Regions from separate parts of the Stenotrophomonas sp. STEN147 genome, predicted to be linked through region 1. Evidence: riboswitches for the same ligand, from Rfam matches in the RefSeq annotation. Region 1 holds a riboswitch; the other holds the start of a gene.
What was found. Region 1 has a riboswitch for glycine ahead of ACVOKU_RS09480 (trimeric intracellular cation channel family protein). Riboswitches for the same ligand answer to the same signal wherever they lie in the genome.
Positions count from the first base shown of each region.

Region 2: linked by a shared signal. The riboswitch ahead of gcvP (aminomethyl-transferring glycine dehydrogenase) and the one ahead of ACVOKU_RS09480 (trimeric intracellular cation channel family protein) in region 1 are both predicted to bind glycine.

Region 1 is NZ_JBRRCG010000007.1:86,922-94,677, forward strand. Features, by position in the region: gene ACVOKU_RS09455 (primosomal protein N') at 1-1,466, shown strand, start outside; gene ACVOKU_RS09460 (glutathione S-transferase family protein) at 1,526-2,146, opposite strand; gene ACVOKU_RS09465 (NYN domain-containing protein) at 2,253-3,047, opposite strand; gene ACVOKU_RS09470 (NAD(P)/FAD-dependent oxidoreductase) at 3,167-4,447, shown strand; gene ACVOKU_RS09475 (GIY-YIG nuclease family protein) at 4,516-4,791, opposite strand; glycine riboswitch at 4,831-4,920, shown strand; glycine riboswitch at 4,934-5,039, shown strand; gene ACVOKU_RS09480 (trimeric intracellular cation channel family protein) at 5,122-5,739, shown strand; gene ACVOKU_RS09485 (hypothetical protein) at 5,736-5,885, shown strand; gene ACVOKU_RS09490 (3-deoxy-7-phosphoheptulonate synthase) at 5,937-7,010, opposite strand; gene ACVOKU_RS09495 (hypothetical protein) at 7,268-7,528, opposite strand.
Region 2 is NZ_JBRRCG010000021.1:53,483-61,238, reverse strand. Features, by position in the region: gene ACVOKU_RS16780 (M2 family metallopeptidase) at 1-1,172, shown strand, start outside; gene ACVOKU_RS16775 (hypothetical protein) at 1,292-1,684, opposite strand; gene ACVOKU_RS16770 (multidrug effflux MFS transporter) at 1,776-3,002, opposite strand; glycine riboswitch at 3,306-3,408, shown strand; gene gcvP (aminomethyl-transferring glycine dehydrogenase) at 3,471-6,338, shown strand; gene ACVOKU_RS16760 (VOC family protein) at 6,422-6,832, opposite strand; gene ACVOKU_RS16755 (amino acid permease) at 6,934-7,756, opposite strand, start outside.

The sequences.
Region 1 (7,756 bases):
GCCTGGCCCAAGGCCGGCAGGCGCTGGTGCTGGTGCCCGAAATCGGATTGACGCCGCAGACCCTGGCGCGTTTCCGCGGCCGCCTGGGCATCGCCGTGCATGCGCTGCATTCGGGATTGAACGACAACGAGCGCGCGCGCGTCTGGGCAGCGGCCTCGCGCGGCGAAGCGCGGGTGATCGTCGGCACCCGCTCGGCGGTGTTCACGCCGCTGCCGCAGGCCGGCCTGCTGATCGTGGACGAGGAACATGACGGCAGCTACAAGCAGCAGGACGGCATCCGCTACCACGCGCGCGATTTCGCCCTGGTGCGGGCCAAGGCACTGGGGGTTCCCGTGCTGCTGGGCAGCGCGACACCGTCGCTGGAAACCCTGCACAACGCCTATGCCGGTCGTTACCTGCACCTGCGCCTGAAGCAGCGTGCCGGCGACGCGCGGCCGCCACGCGTGCGCATCCTCGATGTGCGCAAACGTCCCCTGCAGGACGGTCTTTCGGCCGAAGTGCTGGCCGGCATCGGCGAGCACCTGCAGCGCGGCCAGCAGGTGCTGGTGTTCAAGAACCGGCGTGGTTACGCACCGGTACTGCTGTGCCATGACTGCGGCTGGACCGCGCCGTGCCAGCGCTGCGACGCGCCGATGACCGTGCATGGCGGCGGCCGTCGCCTGCAGTGCCATCACTGCGGTGCGCGGCAACCGGCGCCACTGGCCTGCCCCGCCTGCGGCAGCCTGGCCCTGCAGCCACAGGGAATCGGCACCGAGCGGCTGGAGGAGCACCTCACCGCCGCCTTCGCCGAGTACCCGGTGGTGCGCATCGACCGCGGCACCACCGCCCGCCGCGATGCGCTGGAACAGCAGCTGGCCAAGCTGGGGGACCAGGCCGGCATCCTGGTCGGCACGCAGATCCTGGCCAAGGGCCACGATCTGCCCAGACTCACGCTGGTGGTGGTGGTCGGCATCGACGAGGGCCTGTTCTCGGCCGACTTCCGCGCCAGCGAGAAACTCGCGCAGCAGTTGATCCAGGTCGCCGGCCGCGCCGGGCGCGCCCGCGATCCGGGCGAGGTGTGGCTGCAGACCCACCATCCGGGTCATCCCCTGCTGGAGACGCTGGTCAACGGCGGCTACCACCCGTTCGCGCAGGCCGAGCTGAACCAGCGGCAGGCCGCCGGCTTCCCGCCATTCGCGCATCTGGCACTGATGCGTGCCGAAGCGCAGCAGGTGGAGCACGCCAACGCGTTCCTGCTGGCTGCACGGCGACTGCTGGGCGAACAGGCGCTGGTGGAGGCGTACGGACCGATGCCGGCACCGATGCCGCGCCGGGCCGGCTACCAGCGCACGCAGCTGCTGCTCTCATCGGCACAGCGCCCGCCTCTGCACGGCGTGCTGGCGCAGCTGGTACCGCAGCTGTATGCCTTGCCGGAAGCCCGCAAGGTGCGCTGGTCGCTGGATGTGGATCCGACGGATCTGTATTGAATGCATGCAGAATCCGCCGGGCATGGCCCGGCGCTACCGTTACCGCGCGCGGCTCCCGCTTACGTCAGCGGTGACATCACGCCGCGCTGGTAAGCGGGTCGCTCACGCAGCCGGGCGTACCACTCGGCCAGGTGGGGCAGGTCCGGACGCTGGATCGGCAGTTCATACCAGGCGTACACCAGTGAACCCAACGGGATGTCGCCCATCGCGAATGTCGCGCCCGACAGCCACGGCTGCGTGGCCAGCGTCGCATCGGCCATCGCCAGGTAATCGGCGGCGCGCACGATGGCGGCATTGATGCGCGATTCGTCGCGGTCTGCCGGCGCGGTGCGCATGATGCCCCAGATCAGATCGCTGTACAGCGGCGCCATCCGCGAAGTGCTCCAGTCCATCCATTTCTCGGCCTGTGCACGTTCCATCGGATCCTCCGCGTACAGTGTCCCCAGCGCGTAGCGCGCGCTCAGGTAACGCACGATGGCGTTGGACTCCCACAGCGGCAGGCCGTGGTCCTCGATCACCGGCACCAGGCTGTTGGGGTTCATCGCCAGGTATTCCGGCGTCTGTGTGCCACCGTGGCTGCCGCCCACTTCGATGGACTCGTAGGGCAGGCCGATCTCTTCGGCACACCACAGCACCTTGCGGACGTTGCTGGAATTGCGACGGCCCCAGATCTTCAACATGCGGGTATTCCTTGCGGGCAATGCGAGCGGCAACGATACGCCTGATCGGTGTACATGTGGGCGTGCGGAATGATGCGCGGGGGCGTCGGCCGGGCATGGCCCGGCGCTACCGGTTCTTCTTCGGCAGCGCGCGCACGTAGGATGACTTGCCATCCTTCTTCAGTTCGAACAGGCCGATCGCCGCCAGCAGATCACTCAGCTTTCCATAGCCATAGTTGCGCGAATCGAACGAGGCCTGGTTGGCGATCTGGCTGCCCACCGGCCCCAGGTGCGACCAGCCGTCTTCGCCTTCCGCTGCGGACACGGCGCGGCGCAGCATCTTCACCAGACGTGTATCGCTGCGCATTTCCGCGCCGCTCTTGCGCGGGCGCACTTCGTCGCCGCTGCCCGTTTCACCGGTGGCCGGCTCGATGGCACCCGGCTCTGCCGTGCCCTGTTCCACTTCCGGCACGCTGGCATGGGCCTGGCCCAGTGCTTCCAGATAGGTGAATTTGGAACAGGCATTGACGAAGGGTTCCGGCGTCTTCTTTTCGCCGAAGCCATACACCTTCACCCCGTCGGTCAACAGACGCATCACCATTGGAGTGAAATCAGCATCGCTGGAGACGATGGCGAAGCCGTCGAGGTTGCGCGCGTACAGCAGGTCCATCGCATCGATCACCATGGCCATGTCCGAGGCGTTCTTGCCCTTGCTGTAGGCGAACTGCTGGATGGGCCGGATCGCGTACTCGTGCAGCACCGCCTCCCAGCCTTTCAGCCGTGGGCTCTTCCAGTTGCCGTAGGCACGGCGGACATTGGCCACGCCGTAGCGGGCCACCTCCGCCAGCACTTCGTCGATCTTCGATGCGGGCGCGTTGTCGGCATCGATCAACAGGGCGATGCGCTTTTCCGGTTCGCTCATGGGCCTCTCGCTGGCGGTTGCCTGAATCCGAGTATCGCCGATCCGCGCGCACGCTGACGTGACAGGCCGCCGCCGTGCGAAGATGCCGGACGGTTCCCCATGCCCCCTGGAGTGAGTCGATGAGTCGTGAGCGCGTTCCCCACCTGGTCGTTGTCGGCGGCGGTTTTGCCGGCCTCTGGGCCACCCGTGCGCTGGCACGCGAACGCATCCGCATCACCCTGGTCGACCGCCGCAACCATCACCTGTTCCAGCCGCTGCTGTACCAGGTCGCCACTGCAGGCCTGTCAGCGCCGGACATCGCCGCACCGCTGCGCCACATCCTCGGCCACCAGCGCAACGTGGAAGTGCGGCTCGGTGAGGTCGTGGTCATCGACAGGCAGCTCCGCCAGGTGCGGCTGGCCGACGGCAGCACGCTGGACTACGACAGCCTGCTGCTGGCTACCGGCGCCACTCACGCCTACTTCGGCAACGACCAGTGGGCCGATGATGCGCCCGGCCTGAAAACCCTCGACGATGCCATTGCCCTGCGCCGCAAGCTGCTGCTGGCGTTCGAGCGCGCCGAAGCCGAACCGGACCCGGCCAGGAAGGCGGCATGGCTCAGCTTTGCCGTCGTCGGCGGCGGCCCGACCGGCGTCGAACTGGCGGGCACCCTGGCCGAGATTGCGCGCCATACGCTGCGCAATGAATTCCGCCACATCGATCCGGCCAGCGCCAAGGTGCGCCTGGTGGAAGCCGGTCCACGCGTGCTGTCCTCGTTCCCGGAAGTGCTCTCGCTGAAGGCGCGCCGGCAGCTGGAAAAGCTGGGTGTGGAAGTGCTGACCGGAACCCCGGTGAGCAACATCGACAGCCAGGGCTTCACGCTGGGTGACCAGTTCGTGCCGGCGCGCACCGTGGTGTGGGCGGCCGGCGTGGCCGCCTCGCCGCTGGCGCGCACGCTGGACGTGCCACTGGACCGTGCCGGGCGCGTGCAGGTGCAGCCGGACCTGACCCTGCCCGGGCATCCGGAACTGTTCGTGGCCGGCGATCTGGCCGCCGTGAACCAAGCCAATGGCAAGCCCGTGCCCGGCGTAGCGCCCGCGGCCAAGCAGATGGGCAAGTACGTGGCCGAGGTCATCCGCGCGCGCCTGCACGGCAGGCCGGAGCCCGGGCCCTTCAAGTACGCGGACTACGGCAACCTGGCCACCATCGGCCGCATGGCCGCCATCGTGCACCTGGGGCGCCTGCAGCTGTCGGGCGTGCTGGCCTGGTGGTTCTGGCTGGCCGCGCACGTGTTCTTCCTGATCGGCTTCCGCAACCGCATCGTGGTGCTGCTGAACTGGGCGGTGGCGTACTGGAGCTACCAGCGCAGCGCACGCATCATCTTCGGCGATGACCAGGATGACCGCCGGCCGAAACGGTAGCGCAGGTCTGCAACGGGGTCGGATCCCCTTCCTGCGGAAAGGGGTCTGACCCCACGTTGGGCACGGCACTACAAAGATGCGGAATCCAATGCCTGCAGCCACGCCAGCTTGCGCTCGCGCGGCAGCTGTTTGAGCTGCCACTCGGCGCGCGAAGCCGCGGCGCGGTCCGGGTACTCACGCACGGCCAGGATGCGCAGCGGCGGGCGGGCCCGGGTGTAGCGCGCCCCGGTGCCGGCGCGATGGGCGGCGAAACGCGCGTCCACGTCGGTGCTGATGCCAGCGTAGTAGCTGCCATCGTGGCATTCGAGCAGGTACAGGAACCACGGGCGGCGGGAGGGGGCCATGCCGGGATTATGCCGTGCTGCACCGCAGCGGATATACTGCCCGCGAATGCAGGAGAGAGGCGCCGCGCTGGCGCCCGCCGAAGGCGCAGGCTCCCATGATCGCTCAGGCCGGTGGGCTGGAATCCCACCAACCATGCATTCGACTCGCCGAGCTGGAGAGAGGTCACCGGGCATGCCCGGTACGATCCGCCGAAGGGGCACGCGGCCTACGCCGCTGAACTCTCAGGCAAAAGGACAGCGGGAGCGGCACCGGTCATCGTCATCCCGTCATTGCGCAGGCAATGGCGGCGTCCGCGCATGGCCGGCCCCACCGCGTCCGGAGCCTGTTCCATGTTGCTGTCCATCATCTACCTGATCGCCATTTCCGCCGAAGCCATGACCGGCGCACTGTCCGCGGGACGCCGCCGCATGGATCTGTTCGGCGTGGTCATGATCGCCTGCGTTACCGCACTCGGCGGTGGTTCACTGCGCGACATCCTGCTTGGCCACTATCCGCTGGGCTGGGTCAAACATCCCGAGTACCTCGGCTTCACCGTGTGCGCGGCGCTGATCGCCACCTGGGTCGCACGCTGGATGCACCACTTCCGCCGCACCTTCCTGGTGCTCGACGGCCTGGGCCTGATCGCCTTCACCCTGATCGGCTGCTCGATCGCACGCGAGGCCGGTCATGCCACGCCGATCGTGCTGATCGCCGGCATGCTGACCGGCGCGTTCGGCGGCGTGCTGCGCGACATCCTCTGCAACGAGGTGCCGCTCATCTTCCAGAAGGAGCTGTACGCGATCATCGCGCTGCTGACCGGCGCCGCCTATCTGCTGCTGCTGCACTGGAACGTGTCCGATGCCACGGCCATCCTGTGCTGCCTGGCGGGCGGCTTCGCCCTGCGCCTGCTGGCGATCCATTACCGCTGGGAAATGCCGAAGTTCGTGTATCACGACGAAGTGCATTGAACGATGGCGTGTTCGCCGGGCATGGCCCGGCGCTCCCCTTCGTGCCCTGCACCACCCCGGCGATGGACCTGGCGCTGTCGCTCATGCGCAGCGCCAGGCGCATCGCCGGTGCGGACGGGCCGGTCTCCAACTCCGACCGGCCCTGATCGCGGCCGCACCCCCGCAGGCGCTGGCCGCCATCCACACACATGCCGCGCTCAGGCGGCTTCTGACACTGTCACTTCGCGACGGGCGCGCACGGCCGCGGCCAGTCGCTCTAGCACCGTCACCGTGGTGTCCCAGTCGATGCAGCCATCGGTGATGCTCTGCCCGTAGACCAGCGGCTGGCCTTCCACCAGTTCCTGCCGGCCTCCCACCAGATGGCTCTCGATCATCACACCCACGATGCGCTGTTCGCCGTCTTCCAACTGAACGGCGATGTCTTCGATCACCTTCGGCTGGTTTTCCGGGTTTTTCAGGCTGTTGGCATGGCTGGCATCGATCATCAGCCGCGTTGGCAGCCTGGCCTTGGCCAGTGCCTGGCAGGCGTCGGCCACGCTGGCCGCGTCGTAGTTCGGCTGCTTGCCGCCGCGCAGGATCACATGGCAATCCGGGTTGCCGGTGGTCGAAACGATGGCGGTACCGCCCTGCTTGGTCACCGACAGGAAGTGATGCGGGTTGGAGGCCGCGCCGACCGCGTCGGCCGCGATCTTGACGTTGCCATCGGTGCCGTTCTTGAAGCCCACCGGGCACGACAGGCCGGAGGCCAGTTCGCGGTGCACCTGGCTTTCGGTGGTGCGTGCGCCGATCGCGCCCCATGCCACCAGGTCGGCGATGTACTGCGGCGAGATCACGTCGAGGAATTCAACGCCGGCCGGCAGGCCCAGCTTGTTGATGTCGCGCAGCAGGCCGCGGGCAATGCGCAGGCCCTTGTCGATCCGGAAGCTGCCGTCCAGGTCAGGATCGTTGATCAGGCCCTTCCAGCCCACCGTGGTGCGCGGCTTCTCGAAGTACACGCGCATGACGATCTCCAGCTCGCCGGCCAGCGCGTCGCGCAGAGGCTTCAAGCGCTGTGCGTACTCGATGGCCGCATTGGGATCGTGGATCGAACACGGGCCGACCACGACCGCCAGGCGATCGTCGCGGCCATGCAGGATCTGGTGCAGGGCCGCGCGCGAAGCACTGACGGTGTCGGAGGCTTCATCGTCACACGGCAGCATCGCCAGCAGCTGGGCAGGCGGTGCGAGCGGTTCGATGGTGCGGATGCGCAGGTCGTCGGTATGGGGGGGCATGGGGGAGGTCTCCGGTACGTTGGGGGTCCCCAGCGAGGCGGCATGAAAAAAGCCGCCAGGTTCGCTGGCGGCTTTCGGGAATGCGTCTGAAGCTTTCTTCAGGGTGAGCGCAGTCCTTCCTCCGCCAGTGGCTTCGGAAAGTAATACCAGTAAAAGCGGGTAGCGGCTGCGTTCATGGGATGTATTGATAGCACAGCTTCTGCGCAGCACAAAATGTTTCATCCGCAACTGGGGAAGCGGTTCAGCAGCACGGCGATCTAGCGACTGCCATGCACTTCCACGTCCAGCAGCAGGCCCTCGTGGATATCGGCCCAGCGCTCCAGCACCTGGTCCAGCTCCCGCCTCGCCTCCTCCAGCTGCTCGGGGTTGAGCAGGGACCGCGCCGTGTAGAGATCGGAGACCAGCCGCCGCAGGGTCGATTCCGGTATCGCCACCGAGGGCCCGTCCACATCCGGCAACTGCAACGCCGGAGTCTCGCCGGGAGGGCCGAACAGCGTGACCTGGAGCGTGCTCTGCATGATCGACTCCCCTGCGGGTGGACGTGGGCAATGCACTGTTTACCGCGTCTGGCGCACCAGCGCATGTGCCGGTGTGCGGATCGATCGTGTCGCGACTGGACCGATGGTGCCACCGCGTTGAGATCTTCCTTCCAGGCTTCCCACCCTTCGGCCCGGAAGGGGCGTGCAGGCGATCGATGCGCGGTTATACGGGCAACGGCATATGCGATACTTCCGCCGCGTTCATGA
Region 2 (7,756 bases), on a different contig from region 1:
ACAAGGCCGAGGTGGGTAATGGCCTGATCGCCGCGCACCTGCTGGGCAACATGTGGCAGCAGGACTGGTCCAACCTGTGGGACCAGCTGGAGCCCTATCCCGGTGCCGGAAGCCTGGACATCACCGCCGCACTGGAAAAGCAGTACCAGACCAACCTGAGTGCTGCGCTGGCCAAGGCCGGCAAGGATGCCAGCGTCGCGGGCCAGTACAGGGCCCAGCGCGAGGCCGAACTGCGTACCGCGAAACAGATGACCGAGCGCGCACAGGATTTCTACGTGTCGCTGGGCATGCCCTCGCTGCCGCAGTCGTACTGGGACAAGACCCAGTTCATCAAGCCTGACGACCGTGACGTGGTCTGCCACGCCAGCGCCTGGGACATGAACATGGAAGGCGATGTGCGCACCAAGATGTGCATCAAGCCGAACGAAGAGAACTTCACCACCATCTATCACGAGCTGGGCCACATCTACTACGACCTGGCCTACAACCCGTTGCCGCCCCTGTTCCAGGGCGGCGCCAACGATGGCTTCCACGAAGCAATCGGCGACACGATCGTGCTGGCGATGACGCCCAAGTACCTGAACTCGATCGGCCTGGTTGACGCACCGCAGGAAAGCCGTGAGGCCGTGATCAACGCGCAGATGCGCATGGCGCTGTCGGGCGTTTCATTCCTGCCCTTCGGCCTGATGATCGACCGCTGGCGCTGGGGCGTGTTCGATGGGTCGATCACCGCCGACAACTACAACAAGGCATGGTGGGATCTGAAGGCCAAGTACCAGGGCGTTGCCCCGGCCAGCACCCGCGGCGAGGAGTTCTTCGATCCGGGCGCGAAGTACCACGTGCCGGGCAATACGCCGTACACCCGCTACTTCCTTGCCCGCATCCTGCAGTTCCAGTTCTACAAGGGCCTGTGCGATGCGTCGGGTTACAAGGGCCCGCTGCACGAGTGCACGTTCTACGGCAACAAGGAAGCCGGCCAGAAGTACTGGGCGATGCTCAGCAAGGGCGCCAGCCAGCCGTGGCAGGCCACGCTGAAGGAGCTGACCGGCAGCGACAAGCTGGATGCCGGCCCGATGATCGAGTACTTCAGCCCGGTCAATGAGTGGCTCAAGCAGCAGAACGAAGGCCAGATGTGCGGCTGGCAGGCCAGCGCGGCACCGGCGGCGAAATGAGAAAAGGGGCGGATCCGCGAGGATCCGCCCCTTCCGTTCCGGTAGCGCCGGGCCATGCCCGGCGGCATTGATCGCACCGCTGCGCTCGCCGGACAGGGTCCGGCGCTGCCCACTACGGATCAGCTGTTCTTCTTCGCCGCCATCGCGGCGGCCAGCTCGGCCTTGTATTCCTCGAAGGTCTGGCCCTTCTCCCTGGCCTCGGCCTGCGCGGCATCGCGCAGCGCGTCGGAATACATCAGACGCACCGGCGTACCGTTGCGCTCGTGCAGTTCACCGGCCTGCATGATCAACGCCAGCACCTGCGCGGCACTCTCGCTATGGCCGGCGATACGGCCATCCATGCCCAGCACCCACTCGCCATCGCGGCGCACGACACCTGCCAGCAGCGTGCGCTGCGCATCGCGCAGTTCGGCATGCGGCTCCACCGGTGAAGCCTGGGCGGCGGCCTTGTTGGCAGCCTTCTCTTCCTGGCGGCGGCGCTGGTCGCGACGGGTCTTGGAGGTGGTGGACATGGGGGCGGCATCGCTACGGGGGGGCGCAAGGATAGCGCACCCCGGCCGTGGCGCCGCTTCACGGGTCGCCCGCCACCGCCCCTGCGGCCGGTCAGAGGTCCGTGACCACGGCCTGCACTGCGCGCTCACGGCGGTGTTCCCAGTACCAGAACGCAAACCCGGCGGCGAAGAAGCCGGCCTGCCCCAGCGCCAGATGCAGCGGGCTGGCACTGAGCAGGGGCGAGACGACACCGGCCACCACGGTGCTGATCATCAGCTGCGCGAAGGCCTGCAGCGACGAGGCCAGGCCGCGCTGGTGCGGATACATGTCGAGCACGGCCAGCGCCAGGATCGGGAAGATCAGCGCCATGCCCATGCCGCCCAGGAAAATGGGCAGTACCGCCCACGGCAGCGCGAACTCCGCCGCCAGCACCACGTAGCCGACGTTGAGCAGTGTCGACAGCGCGCACAGGGAGAAGCCGATGGTCACCTGCCGGGTCGGCGTGGTGTGCCCGGCCATGCGCCCGGACAGGAACGCGCCGGCCGTCATGCCACCGATGGTGGGAATGAACAGCCAGGCGAAATCGCCTTCGCCCAGATGCAGGTGCTGCATCACGAACACCGGCGCGGAAGCGATGTACAGGAAAATGCCGCCGAAGCCGATGCTGCCGGCCAGGGCCAGGCGCAGGAAACGCGGGTTGAAGCCGATGCGCACATAGTCACGCAGCAGTGCGCGCGGCGACAGTGGTACCCGCGCCTCCAGCGGATGCGTTTCCGGCAGGAAGCGCGCGGTGGCCACCAGCAGCACCAGCGAGAACACCACGAGGAACCAGAAGATCAGCGGCCAGCCGGCACCGCTGAGCAGAATCCAGCCACCGATGATCGGGGCGATGGCCGGCGCGATGCCGAACAGCATCGAGACCTGGCTCATCAACCGCTGGGCGTCATGGCCGTGGTACAGGTCACGGATCACCGCGCGGCCGACGATCATCCCCACGCCCGCCGACAGGCCCTGCAGCGCGCGGAACGCCAGCAGGGTCGGCAGGTCGGTGGACAGCGCGCAGCCGACCGAGGCCCCGGCAAATACCACCAGGCCGCCCAAAATCACCCGCTTGCGGCCCCAGGCATCGGACAGCGGCCCGTGCGCCAGGCTCATCAGGCCATAGAACAGCAGGTAGACGCTGATGGTCTGCTGGACGGCCACCTCATCCACCGCCAGGCGCTGGGCCAGCTGCGGGAAGGCCGGGAAAATGGTGTCGATGGAGAACGGGCCGAACATGGCCAGGCCCGCGAGCAGCAGGGCCATGCGACGGGTGGACGGAGCAGCAGCGGCGGTCATGTGAACGGTGTCCGGCAAGGCCATGCGCGGCACGCACGGCGGGCGCCGGTCCCGCTGCAGCAGGGACGGCGCCAGATGAATTCGGGTATCCGCCCATCATAGGCGGGGAATGCGCCCGATGCCATGCAGCACTGCACAAAACGCACGCCCGGGCCATCGGCCATTCAGGCGACGTGCCCCCCCCCGGGGCGGCCTCGGCAGCGGGCCATAACCGGCTATAATCGGCGGGCAACACGGTGGGAGAAGCGGAACACCGCTGCCGAAGGCGCAACGCCCGTAATCGCTCAGGCCCGATACCACCCGCAACACAACTCTGGAGAGACCGGTTCGATCCGGCGCCGAAGGGGCACGAAGCTGCGGCCAGCCGCGCTTCCAAACTCTCAGGCAAAAGGACAGAGGGGCGCCCCGCAGCCCGCCATCCGGCGGCTTGTGCCCGTGCGTGTGCCCTTTCCTGACGGATCCTTCGCCATGTCCCAGAACACCCCTTCCCTGCGTGAGCTCGAGCACCACAGTGCGTTCGTCGAGCGCCATATCGGCCCCAATGACGCCGAGATCGCGCAGATGCTCGACGTCGTCGGCCACGCGTCGCTGGATGCGATGACCGATGCCATCGTGCCGGCCAAGATCAAGTCGCCGGCAGCGCTGGCGCTGCCGGAGTCGATCACCGAAGTGGAGGCACTGGCGAAGATCCGCGCGATCGCCGACAAGAACACCGTGCTGCGCAGCTTCATCGGCCAGGGGTATTACGGCACCCACACGCCGAACGTGATCCTGCGCAACATCCTGGAAAACCCGGCCTGGTACACCGCCTACACCCCGTACCAGGCGGAGATCTCGCAGGGCCGCATGGAAGCGCTGATCAACTTCCAGACCCTGTGCGCCGACCTGACCGGCATGGAGATCGCCAACGCCTCGCTGCTGGACGAAGCCACCGCAGCGGCCGAAGCAATGACCCTGGCCAAGCGTTCGGCCAAGTCGAAGTCGGACACCTTCTTCGTGCACGATGCCGTGCACCCGCAGACCCTGGAGCTGCTGCGCACCCGCGCCGAGCCCATGGGCATCGTGCTGCGCGTCGGCACCCCGGCCGAAGCGCTGGAAGCGGACAGCTTCGGCGTGCTGCTGCAGTATCCGGATACGTTCGGCCAGGTGGCCGACTACCGCGCACTGGTCGAGGCCGTGCATGCACGCGGGGGCCTGGTCGCCGTGGCCACCGATCTGCTGGCGCTGACCCTGCTCGCCGCACCGGGCGAATGGGGCGCGGACATCGTGGTCGGCAACAGCCAGCGTTTCGGCGTGCCGTTCGGCTTCGGTGGCCCGCACGCGGCGTTCATGGCCTGCCGCGACGCCTACAAGCGCTCGATGCCCGGCCGCCTGATCGGCGTCTCGATCGATGCGCAGGGCAACCCGGCCTACCGCCTGACCCTGCAGACCCGCGAGCAGCATATCCGCCGCGAGAAGGCCACCTCCAACATCTGTACCGCACAGGTCCTGCTGGCGGTGATGGCCTCGATGTACGCCGTCTACCACGGTCCGGAAGGCCTGACCCGCATCGCCCGCCGCACGCACCGCCTGGCCGCGATCCTCGCCGCCGCACTGCGCAAGGCCGGCGTGCAGGTTGCTGGCGACTTCTTCGACACCCTGCACGTCACCGGCGTGCACGCCGATGAGATCCATGCCAAGGCGCGCGCCGCCGGCTACAACCTGCGCGCGATCGACAGCGACTCGGTCGGCATCAGCCTGGACGAGACCGCCACCCGCGCCGATGTGGTCGCGCTGGCCGCCGTCTTCGGTGCCGATGCCGATGTCGATGCACTGGATGCCAGCACCGCCGACGCGCTGCCGGCCGGGCTGCTGCGCCAGTCCGCGTTCCTGACCCATCCGGTGTTCAACACGCACCACAGCGAGCACGAACTGCTGCGCTACCTGCGTTCGCTGGCCGACAAGGACCTGGCGATGGACCGCACGATGATCCCGCTGGGCTCGTGCACCATGAAGCTCAACGCCACCGCCGAGATGATCCCGGTGACCTGGCCGGAGTTCTCGCAGATCCATCCGCTGGTGCCGGCCGACCAGGCACTGGGCTACAAGGAACTGATCGAGTCGCTGGAAGCGATGCTGGTCGAATGCACCGGCTACGATGCGGTCAGCCTGCAGCCGAACTCGGGTGCACAGGGCGAGTACGCCGGCCTGCTGGCGATCCGCGCCTACCACCGCTCGCGTGGTGAGGAGCATCGCGACATCTGCCTGATTCCGGATTCGGCCCACGGTACCAACCCGGCCTCGGCACAGATGTGCGGCATGAAGGTGGTGGTCACCAAGACCGATGCCAACGGCAATGTCGATGTCGAGGACATCCGCCTCAACGCCGAGAAGTACAGCGACCGCCTGGCCGCGATCATGATGACCTACCCGTCCACGCACGGCGTGTTCGAGGAGGAGGTGGTCGAGATCTGCGAGATCATCCACAAGCACGGCGGCCAGGTGTACACCGACGGTGCCAACATGAACGCCCTGGTCGGCGTGGCCAAGCCGGGCAAGTGGGGTTCGGACGTTTCCCACCTGAACCTGCACAAGACCTTCTGCATCCCGCACGGCGGCGGCGGCCCGGGCGTCGGCCCGTGCGCGGTCAAGGCGCACCTGGCCCCGTTCCTGCCGGGCAAGCTGGGTGACAACGGCCCCGTCGGCATGGTCAGCGCCGCCAGCTTCGGCAGCGCCTCGATCCTGCCGATCAGCTGGATGTACATCGCGATGATGGGCCGCGAGGGCCTGCGCAAGGCGACCCAGGTCGCGCAGCTCAATGCCAACTACATCGCCAAGCGCCTGGCGCCGCACTTCAGGACGCTGTACACCGGCCGCAATGGCCTGGTGGCGCATGAGTGCATCCTCGATGTGCGCCCGCTGGAGAAGAGCAGCGGCATCGGCGCCGAGGACGTGGCCAAGCGCCTGATCGACTTCGGCTTCCACGCGCCGACGCTGAGCTTCCCGGTGGCCGGCACGCTGATGGTCGAGCCCACCGAAAGCGAGTCGCTGCATGAGCTGGACCGCTTCATCGACGCCATGATCCAGATCCGCGAGGAAATCCGTGCGATCGAGGATGGACGCCTGGACCGCGAGGACAATCCGCTGAAGAACGCGCCGCACACCGCCACCGCGGTGACGGCCAGCGAGTGGACCCACGCCTATCCGCGCGAGCTGGCCGCCTTCCCGCTGCCCAGCCTGAAGCTGCAGAAGTACTGGCCGCCGGTGGCCCGCGTCGACAACGTCTACGGCGACAAGAACGTGATGTGCGCCTGCATCCCGGTCGACGCCTACAAGGATGATGAAGTCGAAGCGTGATTGACGGAACGGCCCGCGCAAGCGGGCCGTTTTCGTTTACGGTAGCGCCGGGCCATGCCCGGCGAGCGCAGCGGCTGAACCGATCACGGATCCGGCATCTGCCCCAGGCTCAACTGCCAGGACACACCGAACCGGTCCTGCACCCAGCCGTAGCGGTTGCTGAAATCGTAGTCGCCCACCGGCATCAGCCAGTGCCCGCCCTCGCCCAGCACGCGCGCCGCGCGCTCGAACTGTTCGGCGCCACCGCACTCGACGAACAGCGAGATCGACGGACTGAAGGTGAAGTCGTGCACATCCAGGCTGTCGAAGCACAGATAGTTGGTGCCGCCGAGCATGAAGGTCGCCTGCCGCACCTGGCCGGGTACTCCCGCCCCTGCGCCGTCGGGATGGCGTTGCAGGGCAAGCAGCCGGAAATCGGCGAACGCCTCGGCGTACAGGGCCAGGGCCGCCTCGGCCTGGCCGGTGAACATCAGGAACGGACGACTGCGCAACATGGGGTGCTCCAGTTCAGCGGGCCGATGACGGCCCCGCGAACAGGATGGCACGCAGGATGTATGCCCGCTGTAGAGCCGAGCCCACGCTCGGCAGTACGGGATCAGGCCTCGCGCATGCGGCGCGCGATGGCACTGCCGGCCGCGATCGTGGCGGTCAGGGCCACCATCGACAGGAACTGCAGGCGCGTATGCGCCTCGCTCAGCAGCAGGCCGAAGATCAGTGCCAGGATCGCCAGGGCGCAGCAGGTCAGCCACGGAAAACCGGCCATGCGGAACGGCAGGCGCGAGCCGAGGCGGTCCGCACGGCGGCGCAGCACCAGTTGGGAGAGCAGCGACAGCGTCCACACCAGCAGGCAGGTCGAGCCGACGATGTTCAGCAGCACCGGCAGCACCTTGTCCGGGAACAGCAGTTCCATCACCGTCGCGGCAAAGCCGAACAGCACGCTGGCCAGAACGGCGATCACCGGCACCTGCCGCGGGTCGGTCCAGCCGAGCACGGCCGGTGCCTCGCGGCGCTGCGCCAGCGAATACATCATCCGCGACGCGCCGTAGAGGTTGGCGTTGAGGGCCGACAGCAGGGCGATCACTGCGATCAGCGTGATGGCCGTGCCCGCCCCCGGGATGCGGGCCGCATCCAGCACCGCAGCGAACGGCGACTTCAGCGCTTCGCTGGTCCACGGCACCACCGCGATGATCACGCTCAGCGAGCCGATGTAGAACACCAGGATGCGCCAGGCCACGGTGCGGATGGCGCGGGCGATGCTGCGCTCGGGATCCTCGGTCTCGGCCGCGGCAACGGCCACGATCTCGGTGCCGCCGAAGGCGAACACCACCACCAGCAGGGCTGCGCCGATGCCGGCCAGGCCCTGCGGTGCAAAACCGCCGTGCGCGGTGAAATTGCTCAGTCCCGGAGAGGTCACCTGC